Regions from separate parts of the Escherichia fergusonii ATCC 35469 genome, predicted to be linked through region 2. Evidence: predicted binding sites of a transcription regulator. Region 2 holds the regulator's gene; each other region holds the start of a gene.
The links. The regulator CRP, encoded in region 2, controls carbon source genes, mostly activating them, when cyclic AMP is high. The targets are predictions, from matches to a motif close to ATGTGANNNNNNTCACAT.
Positions count from the first base shown of each region.

Region 1: uxuA (mannonate dehydratase) is a predicted target of CRP. The motif match lies at 1,925-1,942, and genes of this name have one in related genera.
Region 3: drpB (cell division protein DrpB) is a predicted target of CRP. The motif match lies at 1,361-1,378, and genes of this name have one in related genera.
Region 4: deoC (deoxyribose-phosphate aldolase) is a predicted target of CRP. The motif match lies at 1,475-1,492, and genes of this name have one in related genera.

Region 1 is NC_011740.1:3,101,609-3,104,852, forward strand. Features, by position in the region: gene EFER_RS15265 (fructuronate reductase) at 1-438, opposite strand, end outside; gene uxuA (mannonate dehydratase) at 519-1,703, opposite strand; gene EFER_RS15280 (Slp family lipoprotein) at 2,212-2,778, shown strand; gene EFER_RS15290 (helix-turn-helix domain-containing protein) at 3,170-3,244, shown strand, end outside.
Region 2 is NC_011740.1:3,385,440-3,388,683, forward strand. Features, by position in the region: gene EFER_RS16720 (phosphoribulokinase) at 35-904, shown strand; gene EFER_RS16725 (OsmC family protein) at 959-1,363, opposite strand; gene crp (cAMP-activated global transcriptional regulator CRP) at 1,668-2,300, shown strand; gene EFER_RS16735 (YccS/YhfK family putative transporter) at 2,351-3,244, shown strand, end outside.
Region 3 is NC_011740.1:1,993,051-1,996,294, forward strand. Features, by position in the region: gene EFER_RS09755 (very short patch repair endonuclease) at 1-270, opposite strand, end outside; gene EFER_RS09760 (phosphohydrolase) at 295-984, opposite strand; gene drpB (cell division protein DrpB) at 1,037-1,306, opposite strand; gene EFER_RS09770 (porin) at 1,968-3,023, shown strand.
Region 4 is NC_011740.1:4,563,404-4,566,647, forward strand. Features, by position in the region: gene EFER_RS22325 (YjjI family glycine radical enzyme) at 1-1,364, opposite strand, end outside; gene deoC (deoxyribose-phosphate aldolase) at 1,622-2,401, shown strand; gene deoA (thymidine phosphorylase) at 2,479-3,244, shown strand, end outside.

The DNA.
Region 1 (3,244 bases), 280 kb from region 2:
CGGGTTATTGAGATCCAGCTGACCGCTCGCCGCATCGGCGCAATAACCTTTCTCTGTGACCGTCAGGGAGACAATCGCCGTCTGCGGACGCGCCATCGCGTTGAGAATACCTTCACAACCGTCGATTTCCGGGTGCAGCGCTTCTTTCATCGAGCCAATAATTTTCAGCTCGGTGCTTTCTGCGCCTTTTTCCGCTACGGTGTACAGCAGATGCTGTTTTTTCAGGTTTTCGATCAGCACACGGTCGTTGCCTGGCATCAGGTTAACTTCGCAGATCCCCCAGTCGCTATCCGTGCTTTCCAGCAGGTGATGGGTGTACAGCGCCTGGTGCGCGCGGTGAAACGCCCCGCAACCGAGATGCACAATGCGTGATTCCAGACGAGAATGATCCCATGACGGGCGGGCAACCGGCAGATTGCTGTCAACAATAGTAGTCATCGTAAACTCCAGAATCCGTCTTCAGAGAGTGACGGCAAGGAAGAAGGAACCGGCACGGCGCGCAGCCATGCCGGTGGATATTAACGGCTAAAGAAAGCGCGCTGGATCGCCATTTCGACACCGCGAACTTCGGCCAGGCCTTTCAGACGACCAATCGCGGAGTAACCTGGGTTGGTTTTCTTCTTCAGGTCGTCCAGCATCTGGTGACCGTGATCCGGACGCATTGGGATCAGGTCTTCTTTGCCTTCCGCTTTACGACGGTGTTCTTCTTCAACAATCGCTTTCACCACTTCGTACATATCAACGTCACCGTTCAGATGCGCCGCTTCGTGGAAGGTTTTCGGGTTATCTTCACGCATGGTGGAACGCAGATGGGTGAAGTAAATGCGCGGACCGAACTGCTTGATCATATCAACCAGATCGTTGTCAGCACGCACACCGTAAGAACCGGTGCACATGGTGAAACCGTTCGCCATGCTGTTTACGGTATCAACCATCCATTGCATATCTTCAATGGTGGAAACAATGCGCGGCAGGCCGAGGATCGGGCGCGGCGGATCGTCCGGGTGAACAGCCATACGCACGCCAACTTCTTCGGCAACCGGAATAATGGCTTTCAGGAAGACCGCAAAGTTTTCGCGCAGTTTGGCTTTGTCGATATCTTTGTACAGCTCCAGGTGCTTACGGAACTGGTCGAGGGTGTACCCTTCTTCCGCGCCCGGCAGACCGGCAATGATGTTACGGGTCAGACGCGCTTTGTCTTCGTCGCTCATAGTGGCGAAGCGTTCAGCGGCCTGAGCAATTTCTTCTTCGGTGTAATCCGCTTCCGCGCCTGGACGCTTCAGGATGTGCAGTTCGAATGCAGCAAATTCGATCTGGTCGAAGCGCAGAGCTTTGGAGCCGTCTGGCAGCACGTATTCGAGGTCAGTACGGGTCCAGTCGAGCACCGGCATGAAGTTGTAGCACACGGTGCGAATGCCGCACTGCGCCAGGTTGCGCAGAGTCTGCTGATAGTTAGCGATCCACTGCTCATAGTTGCCAGTATGAGTTTTGATATCTTCGTGAATTGGCACACTTTCCACAACAGACCACACCAGGCCTGCGTCTTCAACGATCGCCTTGCGTTTGAGGATCTCTTCTACTGACCACACTTCCCCGTTCGGGATATGGTGCAAAGCGGTAACCACGCCAGTCGCGCCCGCCTGACGTACATCAGCTAAAGTGACCGGATCATTTGGGCCGTACCAGCGCCAGGTCTGTTCCATGATTTTTCCTCTTCACGTGGTGGGGTGTCAGTAGATCCCCAGATTGATTAGATAGCCGGGTCTTTCGACGTACTTATAGCGTCGTGCCGGACGAGATGACGTATAAGTTCCACTTTTTGGTCAGACATGTCAACCTTGAAGTCAAAATTGGTTAACCAAATCACAATTACAGGCAATGCAGGCTATCTGACGGGCATTGATGTTGGTGTTAATGATGTAAAATGAGGCTTAGATCACATTATTGGTTGACCAATTATGGCAGTTTCCCAGGATACAAACCCTGTGTCTTTTTATTCATGACAACACATCAATATATCCTGTCTAATAATTAGCAGGGTATAAAACCAGACGTTAATATATTCCCTCTCCTCGATCATCAATCTGTATATAAAAATACAATTAGACCAAAAAATACCACTATCGGCTATTTCGCTCATTAAACTGAGAAATTAACCGAAAAAATCCTATTATTTGCATATCATTTGTTGACGTTGAAAAGGACAGTAACATGAACAAAACAAAAGGTGCGCTTATCATCAGCCTGTCATTATTGCTGGCTGCCTGTAGTTCTATTCCACAGAATATCAAAGGTAATAACCAACCCGATATCCAGAAAAGTTTCGTTGCTGTCCACAACCAGCCAAATTTATATGTAGGTCAACAGGCTCGCTTTGGCGGTAAAGTTATAAATGTGATCAACTCCAAAAATGACACATTATTGGAAATTGCCGTTTTACCTTTAGACCGTTATGCCAAACCTGAACTCGATGCCAACTATCAGGGGCGTATTCTGGCTAAACAGAATGGTTTCCTTGACCCGGTAAACTACCGCAATCATTACGTTACCGTGCTGGGCACTATTCAAGGTGAACAACAGGGCTTTATCAACAAAGTTCCTTACGATTTCGTTAATCTGAATATTCAAGGGATTCAGATTTGGCGCATGGTTGAAACCGTGAATACCACTTACAACTTATGGGATTACGGCTATGGTGCCTTCTGGCCTGAACCAGGTTGGGGTGCGCCGTATTACGGCGAAAACGTGAGTTCTGTTACTCCGGAATTAATTAAATAACAGATCATACTCTAAATAATTCGAGTTGCAGGAAGGCGACAAGCGAGTGAATCCCCAGGAGCTTACATAAGTAAGTGACTGGGGTGAGCGAACGCAGACGCAGCACATGCAACTTGAAGTATGACGAGTATAGAAACTCGTTCGCTGTTTCATGTCAGATGCAGCATGAAGGTCTTATTTGGCCTGCCAGGATCTGCAAATTCAATATGATATTGCAGATACCCTTCGGGCCTGATAAGCGTGGCGCATCAGGCAATCACATGTTTGTCATTAGACTCAACGGATACCTCATCAGGTATCCGTTTTTAGATAAAAATGCCAAAGAGGATCTAAGCACAATTTAAAAAATTAACCGCAAATGAGAAAGAATGAACTGCAACAGGAGTCGGTCATGTTTTTGGTTATCACAAAGGACACTGTTTTATTTAATGCTATTACATTTTTGCTCAATAAGAGCCAGGTTGTT
Region 2 (3,244 bases):
GAGATAATAATGATAGCTAAGTCATGGAGTTACTATGTCTGCCAAACATCCGGTCATTGCGGTAACAGGATCCAGCGGCGCGGGGACCACCACCACCAGTCTCGCATTTCGTAAAATATTCGCGCAGTTAAATCTGCATGCAGCTGAGGTGGAAGGCGACAGTTTTCACCGTTACACGCGCCCGGAAATGGACATGGCGATCCGCAAGGCGCGTGATGCCGGGCGGCATATCAGCTACTTTGGCCCCGAAGCTAACGACTTCGGCCTGCTGGAACAAACCTTCATTGAATACGGTCAGAGCGGCAAAGGAAAATCACGCAAATATCTGCATACGTACGACGAAGCCGTACCATGGAATCAGGTGCCGGGGACATTCACCCCATGGCAACCTTTACCGGAACCCACTGATGTACTGTTTTATGAAGGGCTACACGGCGGCGTGGTCACACCACATCATAACGTTGCGCAGCATGTGGATTTACTGGTCGGCGTAGTGCCTATCGTTAACCTTGAGTGGATTCAAAAACTGATCCGCGACACCAGCGAGCGCGGGCACTCACGAGAAGCGGTGATGGACTCAGTAGTACGTTCAATGGAAGACTATATCAACTACATCACGCCGCAGTTTTCCCGCACCCATCTTAACTTCCAGCGCGTTCCCACTGTCGACACCTCAAACCCGTTCGCAGCAAAGGGCATTCCATCACTGGATGAAAGCTTTGTGGTGATCCATTTTCGTAATCTGGAAGGGATCGATTTCCCCTGGCTGCTGGCGATGTTGCAGGGCTCATTCATTTCCCACATCAATACATTAGTGGTGCCGGGCGGTAAAATGGGTCTGGCAATGGAGTTAATTATGCTGCCACTGGTGCAACGATTGATGGAAGGAAAGAAAATCGAGTAACTCTGCTAATATGCCGGATAAACAATTATCCGGCATCGTACTCCTGACATTAAATCACGCGGCAACCACTTCATACGAGTGAGTAATATTCACCGCTTTTTCCAGCATCAACGCCACTGAACAATATTTCTCGGCAGAGAGATCTACCGCACGCGCAACTGCTGCGTCTTTCAGGTCGCGACCGGTGACGATAAAATGCAGATTAATGTGCGTAAACAGGCGTGGTGCCTCTTCGCGGCGTTCAGAGGTCAATTTTACTTCACAATCGACAACATCCTGACGCCCCTTTTGCAGGATAGAAACCACATCAATGGCGCTACAACCACCCGCCGCCATCAACACCATTTCCATCGGACTTGGCGCTTTATCGCCAGAGTTGCCGTCCATTAAAATCTGGTGACCAGATGCGGATTCGCCCAAAAAAGTTAACCCTTCGACCCACTTCACTCGCGCTTGCATTTTTGCCACTCCACTGCATCAAATTTATTCACAGCGTACGCGTACTGACCAAATCGCGCAACAGAAGGCGACCTGAGTCAAGCTGAAGCGAGACACCAGGAGACACACGGCGAAAGCTATGCTAAAACAGTCAAGATGCTACAGTAATACATTGATGTACTGCATGTGTGTAACGGACTTCACATAACAGATGCAGTACGTATTTGACAGCCTCTTCCCAGATAGCGGGAAGCACATTTCGGCAATCCAGAGACAGCGGCGTTTTCTGGCTCTGGAGAAAGCTTATAACAGAGGATAACCGCGCATGGTGCTTGGCAAACCGCAAACAGACCCGACTCTCGAATGGTTCTTGTCTCATTGCCACATTCATAAGTACCCATCCAAGAGCACGCTTATTCACCAGGGTGAAAAAGCGGAAACGCTGTACTACATCGTTAAAGGCTCTGTGGCAGTGCTGATCAAAGATGAAGAGGGTAAAGAAATGATCCTCTCCTATCTGAATCAGGGTGATTTTATTGGCGAACTGGGCCTGTTTGAAGAGGGCCAGGAACGTAGCGCATGGGTACGTGCGAAAACCGCCTGTGAAGTGGCTGAAATTTCGTACAAAAAATTTCGCCAATTGATTCAGGTAAACCCGGACATTCTGATGCGTCTGTCTGCACAGATGGCGCGTCGTTTGCAAGTCACTTCAGAGAAAGTGGGCAACCTGGCGTTCCTCGACGTGACGGGCCGCATTGCACAGACTCTGCTGAACCTGGCAAAACAACCGGATGCCATGACTCACCCGGACGGTATGCAAATCAAAATTACCCGTCAGGAAATCGGTCAGATTGTCGGCTGTTCTCGTGAAACCGTGGGACGCATTCTGAAGATGCTGGAAGATCAGAACCTGATCTCCGCACACGGTAAAACCATCGTCGTTTACGGCACTCGTTAATCCCGTCGGAGTGGCGCGTTACTGAGTAGCGCGCCATTTTGTTTCCCCCGATGTGGCGCAGACTGATTTATCACCCCGATATCAACTATGCACTACGACAAACGCTAGTGCTATGTTTGCCCGTGGCCGTTGGGTTAATGCTTGGCGAATTACGATTCGGTCTGCTCTTCTCCCTCGTTCCTGCCTGTTGCAATATTGCGGGCCTTGATACGCCTCATAAACGTTTTTTCAAACGCTTAATCATTGGTGCGTCACTGTTTGCCACCTGTAGCTTGCTGACACAGCTGTTACTGGCAAAAGATGTTCCCCTGCCCTTTTTGCTGACCGGATTAACGCTGGTGCTTGGTGTCACTGCTGAGCTGGGGCCATTGCACGCAAAATTGCTTCCCGCATCGCTGCTCGCCGCCATTTTTACCCTCAGTCTGGCGGGATACATGCCAGTCTGGGAACCGTTGCTCATCTATGCGCTGGGCACTCTCTGGTACGGATTGTTTAACTGGTTTTGGTTCTGGATCTGGCGCGAACAACCGCTACGCGAGTCACTAAGTCTGCTGTACCGTGAACTGGCGGATTACTGCGAAGCCAAATACAGCCTGCTTACCCAGCACACCGATCCTGAAAAAGCATTGCCACCACTGCTGGTGCGCCAGCAAAAAGCGGTCGATTTAATTACTCAGTGCTATCAGCAAATGCATATGCTTTCCGCGCAAAATAATACTGACTACAAGCGGATGCTGCGTATTTTCCAGGAGGCGCTGGATTTACAGGAACATATTTCGGTCAGCTTGCATCAGCCGGAAGAGGTGCAAAAGCTGGTCGAGCGTAGCCATGCGGAAGAAGTTATCCGCTGGAATGCGCAAACTGTCGCCACTCGCCTGCGCGTGCTGGCTGATGACATTCTTTACCATCGCCTGCCGACGCGCTTTACGATGGAAAAACAAATT
Region 3 (3,244 bases), 1.4 Mb from region 2:
AATCTTTTCCAGCCAGAACGCCGTGCGTGTCGCCGGAACTTTAAACAGGTGACAATGATGCTGGTGCCAGAAACAGCCATGGGTAAATATAACGCACTGATAATCATCAATAATAAAATCAGGTTTGCCTGGCAGCGAGGCGTCCTGAACGCGATACGGTATACCAAGCTCGTTAAGCACACTGGCAAGACGCTTTTCGATGGCGGTGTCGCGGGTCGCGATGGCCCGCATGTTTTTGCTACGTGTGGCTTTATCGTGAACATCGGCCATTTGCAACGTCCTTATGCTGATGATTTATCGAGTAAATGTGCAGATAACGTTTTGATCCAACGAATCATAGTCGCCGTTTAATTCCGCACTCAACTTCGCCATAAACGTCACGAGGAAATCCGCATTTTTCCGGGCGAGTTGTTTACCCAGTGGGGTTTGCATGGTTTCCGGTAAGGTTAATAGCTTCATCTGAAAATGGTCGAGAGCATACTGTTTGTCGTTCAGTGAGCGATGCAGGGCGAAGGGATCGTTGGCATCAAACAGTGCCACCCCCAGTGCGCCAGAAACAGCAAATACCCGTGCCAGACCAATCGCCCCCAGCGCCTCCAGTCTGTCTGCATCCTGAACTATTTTCGCTTCCAGGCTTTGCGGGGGGATTTTTGCGCTAAAGCTATGCGCTTCAATGGCATGGCACACCGCCGGGATTTTATCAGCCGGAAACAGGGGAAATTGTTGCCTGAGCACGCGCGCCGTCTCTTGCGCAGCAAGGATAGATGAGCGATGACGTTCGGGATGATTTTTCGCCAGACTGATCAGATCGTGAAAGTAACAGGCGGTCAGGATCACCAACTTATCGACGGGATGATCTGCCGCCAGTTTTTGCGATGTCGCCCAGACACGGCGAAAGTGAGCGATGTCATGGGCGGCATCAAGCTGTTGGTGATGGCGCGTGAGCCAGGATTCAAATTGCGTTTGCCAGTGTGATATGTCCATTGCGCCTCCGAATGTTTACGCAAGGCCACCTTAGCAATTTTCAGCCTTTGCTTCACCTGCGGCAGTTGCGTGGTCCGGTATACCAGGCGATGCCACCAAGGATTGCACCTACCAGGGCAAATATCATAAAGCCCAGCAATGCACCCAGCCATTTTCCACTGGTGGAACCTAAATCGCTTTCGAAGCCAGCGATAGGCGCAGACTGTAGTGAGCTGATGGTCCAGATATAACGCACCATCGCCCATGCAAAGTAGATGCACCAGGCATAAAAGGCACATAGCGCCAGTTTGCCACCGGGGCTACGCGAGGTTCTTGTTTCCATAGATTTGACGCTCTCCATTTATGTTGTTACCCATAACACAAGCCCTCTCATTTTATGTGAAGTAACTCACGCTTTTCTACCCTTTTGCCTTTGCTTGTTACACAATTCATACACCCACTAAATAAATTAATGAGTAGATATTGTATTAAGTGGGGTGATATCAGGCTTTTTTGCTTTAAGTATCGCCGGGGTCTGGTTGGTAATATTTATTGCAGAAATATTACCAACGTTTGTATTCGGACTTTGGCTTTCACATTTTGTATGCAATGATAGCCCGGTTATTAGCCTTTTATCATCTACAATCTGTTACTACCCTATTTACCGACATTAATTTGTCGGTTTTTTTTCGCACAAAGATATTAAAAGACCCGTTAACCCCTTCTTGATTGTATTATTTTTATTGCTTGCATGAATGTATTCATAAAAACAATAACTTATTGATATATATACCATACATAATGTAAATACATCGAAACACAATCATTATATTTAAATTATAAATAGCGCAATAGAAACATTTTGCAATACTTTAAATAGAATTGTTACATGCAAGTCTTAAAATAAAATGAACTTCATAGAATAGTATCCAAACGTGCTCTTTTTTGGATAACAGCACTTTATCTATATATTCATAGAAATTATTATCACAAGGGAATACATAATGAAAAGAAAAGTTCTGGCAATGCTGGTCCCGGCATTATTAGTTGCTGGCGCAGCAAATGCGGCTGAAATTTATAACAAGAATGGTAATAAAGTAGATTTTTACGGCAAGATGGTTGGCGAGCGTATCCTGACTGATCGTGAAAATGGTGAAAAGGGTGACAACTCTCAAGATACCTCTTATGCCCGTTTTGGCGTGAAAGGTGAAACTCAAATCAATCCTGAACTGACTGGTTATGGTCAGTTTGAAGTTGACCTGGAAGCATCTAACGACTCAAACAATGATCAGACTCGTCTGGCATATGCTGGTCTGAGCTACAAAGATCTTGGTTCTTTTGATTACGGTCGTAACGTCGGTGTTGCTTATGATGCTGAAGCGTTTACTGATATGTTTGTTGAGTGGGGCGGCGACTCATGGGCAAGCACTGACCTGTTTATGACCAACCGTACCAACGGTGTTGCAACCTATCGTAACACTGATTTCTTCGGCATGGTTGAAGGTCTGAATTTTGCTCTGCAATATCAGGGTAAAAATGAAGGCAATAACAGCTCAGCTAATGGTGACGGTCATGGTTTATCTGCAACTTATACCATTGATGGTTTCTCATTTGCTGGTGCGTATGCAAACTCTGACCGTACTGATGCTCAGTCATCTGACCTTAAAGGCGAAAGAGCAGAAGTTTGGGCACTGTCATCAAAATATGATGCGAACAACATTTATGCAGCTGTAATGTACGGTGAAACTCACAACATGAACTCCGATGCTGGTAATGTTGTGAACAAAACACAGAACTTCGAAGCTGTTCTTCAGTACCAGTTTGACTTCGGTTTGCGTCCGTCCATCGGCTACTCCTACTCTAAGGCACTGGATGTTGCAGGTTATAAAGACTCTGACCGTCTGAACTACATTGAAATTGGTACATGGTACTACTTCAATAAAAACATGAACGTGTACACTGCTTACCAAATTAACCTGCTGGATAAGAGCGATTACGTTCTTGATCATGGTTTGAATACCGACGACCAGTTCGCAGTGGGTATCGTTTACCAGTTCTAATTTTCTGCTGCAAAATTCCCCAGCCCGCCATGTGCGGGCTTTTTTCTGTCTGTTATTTGTTATTACGCATTCCTGTAATCGAAAAGGCTCTCTTTCTCTGAGTGTAATGATAAACGTAAACAGAATTTATTAAGCAACGCTTATTGTTCAAACATTAACCACGCCTCATTCTTTATCTATTACCTGATATTTTTACCCATCGATATAAATAGCATCCTAAC
Region 4 (3,244 bases), 1.2 Mb from region 2:
ACATTGGCGGTAAATTCACGCATTCCGGCTTTAAAGGCACCGAGGCAAAGCTGTACCAGCGCCTGCGGATTACGTTTGATGGTTTCGTCGAGCGTCAAAATGTCGCTGATGCCGGAATAATAATAAGCATGATGCGGGGCGACAGTTTGCAGATGGGTGATCGGATCTGGCTCATCGCCATATGGCAAACGTGCGCCCGGCGTGGTGCCGATATCGGAACTTATCCCCGACTGTGCGTGTAACATGGCGCGTTTTTGCCAGCCATATTTCACGGGGGTATTGGCGACAAACTCCGCCAGTTGCGCGCTAATGCGATAACCCACTTCATTTGCGGCGGCTTCTTTACCGTAACGCGCGGCAACTCCTTCTTTTTCACACAGCAAGTTAACCGCTTCCGCCAGCCCATACATGCCAAACATTGGCACAAAACGTTCAGGGTTAATCAGCCCTTCTTTCACCAGGAAGCTATTCTCAAAGAAGTGTGATTGTTGATAGAGGAATTCACACCGCGCATCGATGATGGCGATCTGCTGTTGGCAGTAGTGCGGTAGAGTGCGCGTAAAGAAGTCATCCAGCGATTCGCTGCGCTCGGCAATGGCTTTCAGGTTAAGGCGTACCAGCGTGCTGCCACCACCCGCCAGCGGCAGTGAGTTGTAACAGCTCACAATCCCGTAGCCCCCTTTTGTGAAAATTTTATCATGCACGGGACCGTTGGCGATGTGCGGTTTGCTACATTCACAGATGTTTTTCGCCACTTCCAGCAGCAGGTCATCAGGGGTGATTTCAGGATCGTAGATAAAAGTCAGGTTCGGTGAAACCTGCTTCAGCTCTGCGTCTGCGCGTAAAATCGCACGGGTAATGGGTGAATCAGATGGGCCAATATTGGCGTGCATAAAGGCGTCTGGCAGGGTTCTGTCGAGATAACGCCAGAAACGTTTTATTCGAATATCGATCTCGTCTTGTGTTAGAATTCTAACATACGGTTGCAACAACGCATCCAGTTGCCCCAGGTAGACCGGCATCGATGTGACCGAAGGAACGTGGTGGTAAAGAATGGTCAGCAGAGAGAGTGCGTCATCAAGATCTTTTGCGCCTTCCAGCTCCAGCCATTCTGAACCGTTGGCCAAAAAACGGGCGTAATCGGGTAAGACATAGCGCGGTTTATACGGCGCATGACCTTCAAACATATCGCAGATTACACCTTCATCCAGCGCGCGGCGGGCTTCGGCAGGCAACGCCGGGTAAGGCAGATTGTTTTCTGCTTCCAGTGCCAGAAAATGGCGTTTCTGCTCCGGGCTAAGTACCGGGCTGGTGACAATTTGCTGGCAACGTTGTTGCAGTGCATTTTCATGAGAAGTGGGCATCTTCTGTTCCTTTTATGCCGAAGGTGATGCGCCATTGTAAGAAGTTTCGTGATGTTCACTTTGATCCTGATGCGTTTGCCACCACTGACGCATTCATTTGAAAGTGAATTATTTGAACCAGATCGCATTACAGTGATGCAAACTTGTAAGTAGATTTCCTTAATTGTGATGTATATCGAAGTGTGTTGCGGAGTAGATGTTAGAATACTAACAAACTCGCAAGGTGAATTTTATTGGCGACAAGCCAGGAGAATGAAATGACTGATCTGAAAGCAAGCAGCCTGCGTGCACTGAAATTGATGGACCTGACCACCCTGAATGACGACGACACCGACGAGAAAGTGATCGCTCTGTGTCATCAGGCCAAAACTCCGGTCGGCAATACCGCCGCTATCTGTATCTACCCTCGCTTTATCCCGATTGCTCGCAAAACGCTGAAAGAGCAGGGCACCCCGGAAATCCGTATCGCTACGGTAACTAACTTCCCACACGGTAACGACGACATCGAAATCGCGCTGGCAGAAACCCGTGCGGCAATCGCCTACGGTGCCGATGAAGTTGACGTAGTGTTCCCGTACCGTGCACTGATGGCGGGTAACGAGCAGGTTGGTTTTGATCTGGTGAAAGCCTGTAAAGAGGCTTGCGCGGCAGCGAACGTACTGCTGAAAGTGATCATCGAAACTGGCGAACTGAAAGACGAAGCGCTGATCCGTAAAGCGTCTGAAATATCCATCAAAGCGGGTGCTGATTTCATCAAAACCTCTACCGGTAAAGTGGCTGTGAATGCGACGCCGGAAAGCGCGCGCATCATGATGGAAGTGATTCGCGACATGGGCGTAGAAAAAACCGTTGGTTTCAAACCGGCGGGCGGCGTGCGTACTGCGGAAGATGCGCAGAAATATCTTGCCATCGCAGATGAACTGTTCGGTGCTGACTGGGCTGATGCGCGTCACTACCGCTTTGGTGCTTCCAGCCTGCTGGCAAGCCTGCTGAAAGCGCTGGGCCACGGCGACGGTAAGAGCGCCAGCAGCTACTAAGGCTTGATTTGCCGGATGACGCAGCGATGCTCATCCGGTTCCCCGATTACCTCGTCTCTTTTCCACGGGAGGTTACCTTGTTTCTCGCACAAGAAATTATTCGTAAAAAACGTGATGGTCATGCGCTGAGCGATGAAGAAATTCGCTTCTTTATCAACGGTATTCGCGACAACACTATCTCCGAAGGGCAGATTGCCGCCCTCGCGATGACCATTTTCTTCCACGATATGACAATGCCGGAGCGTGTCTCGCTGACGATGGCGATGCGAGATTCAGGAACCGTTCTCGACTGGAAAAGCCTGCATCTGAATGGCCCGATTGTTGATAAACACTCGACCGGCGGCGTCGGCGATGTGACTTCGCTGATGTTGGGGCCGATGGTCGCTGCCTGTGGCGGCTATATTCCGATGATCTCCGGTCGCGGCCTCGGCCATACTGGCGGTACGCTCGACAAGTTGGAATCCATCCCTGGCTTCGACATTTTCCCGGATGACAACCGTTTCCGCGAAATTATTAAAGACGTCGGCGTGGCGATTATCGGCCAGACCAGCTCACTGGCTCCGGCAGATAAACGTTTCTACGCGACCCGCGATATTACCGCAACCGTGGATTCCATCCCGCTGATCACTGCCTCGATCCTGGCGAAGAAACTTGCGGAAGGTCTGGACGCGCTGGTGATGGACGTGAAAGTGGGTAGCGGCGCGTTTATGCCGACCTACGAACTCTCTGAAGCCCTTGCCGAAGCGATTGTTGGCGTGGCTAACGGCGCTGGCGTGCGCACCACCGCGCTGCTCACCGATATGAATCAGGTGCTGGCCTCCAGTGCAGGTAACGCGGTTGAAG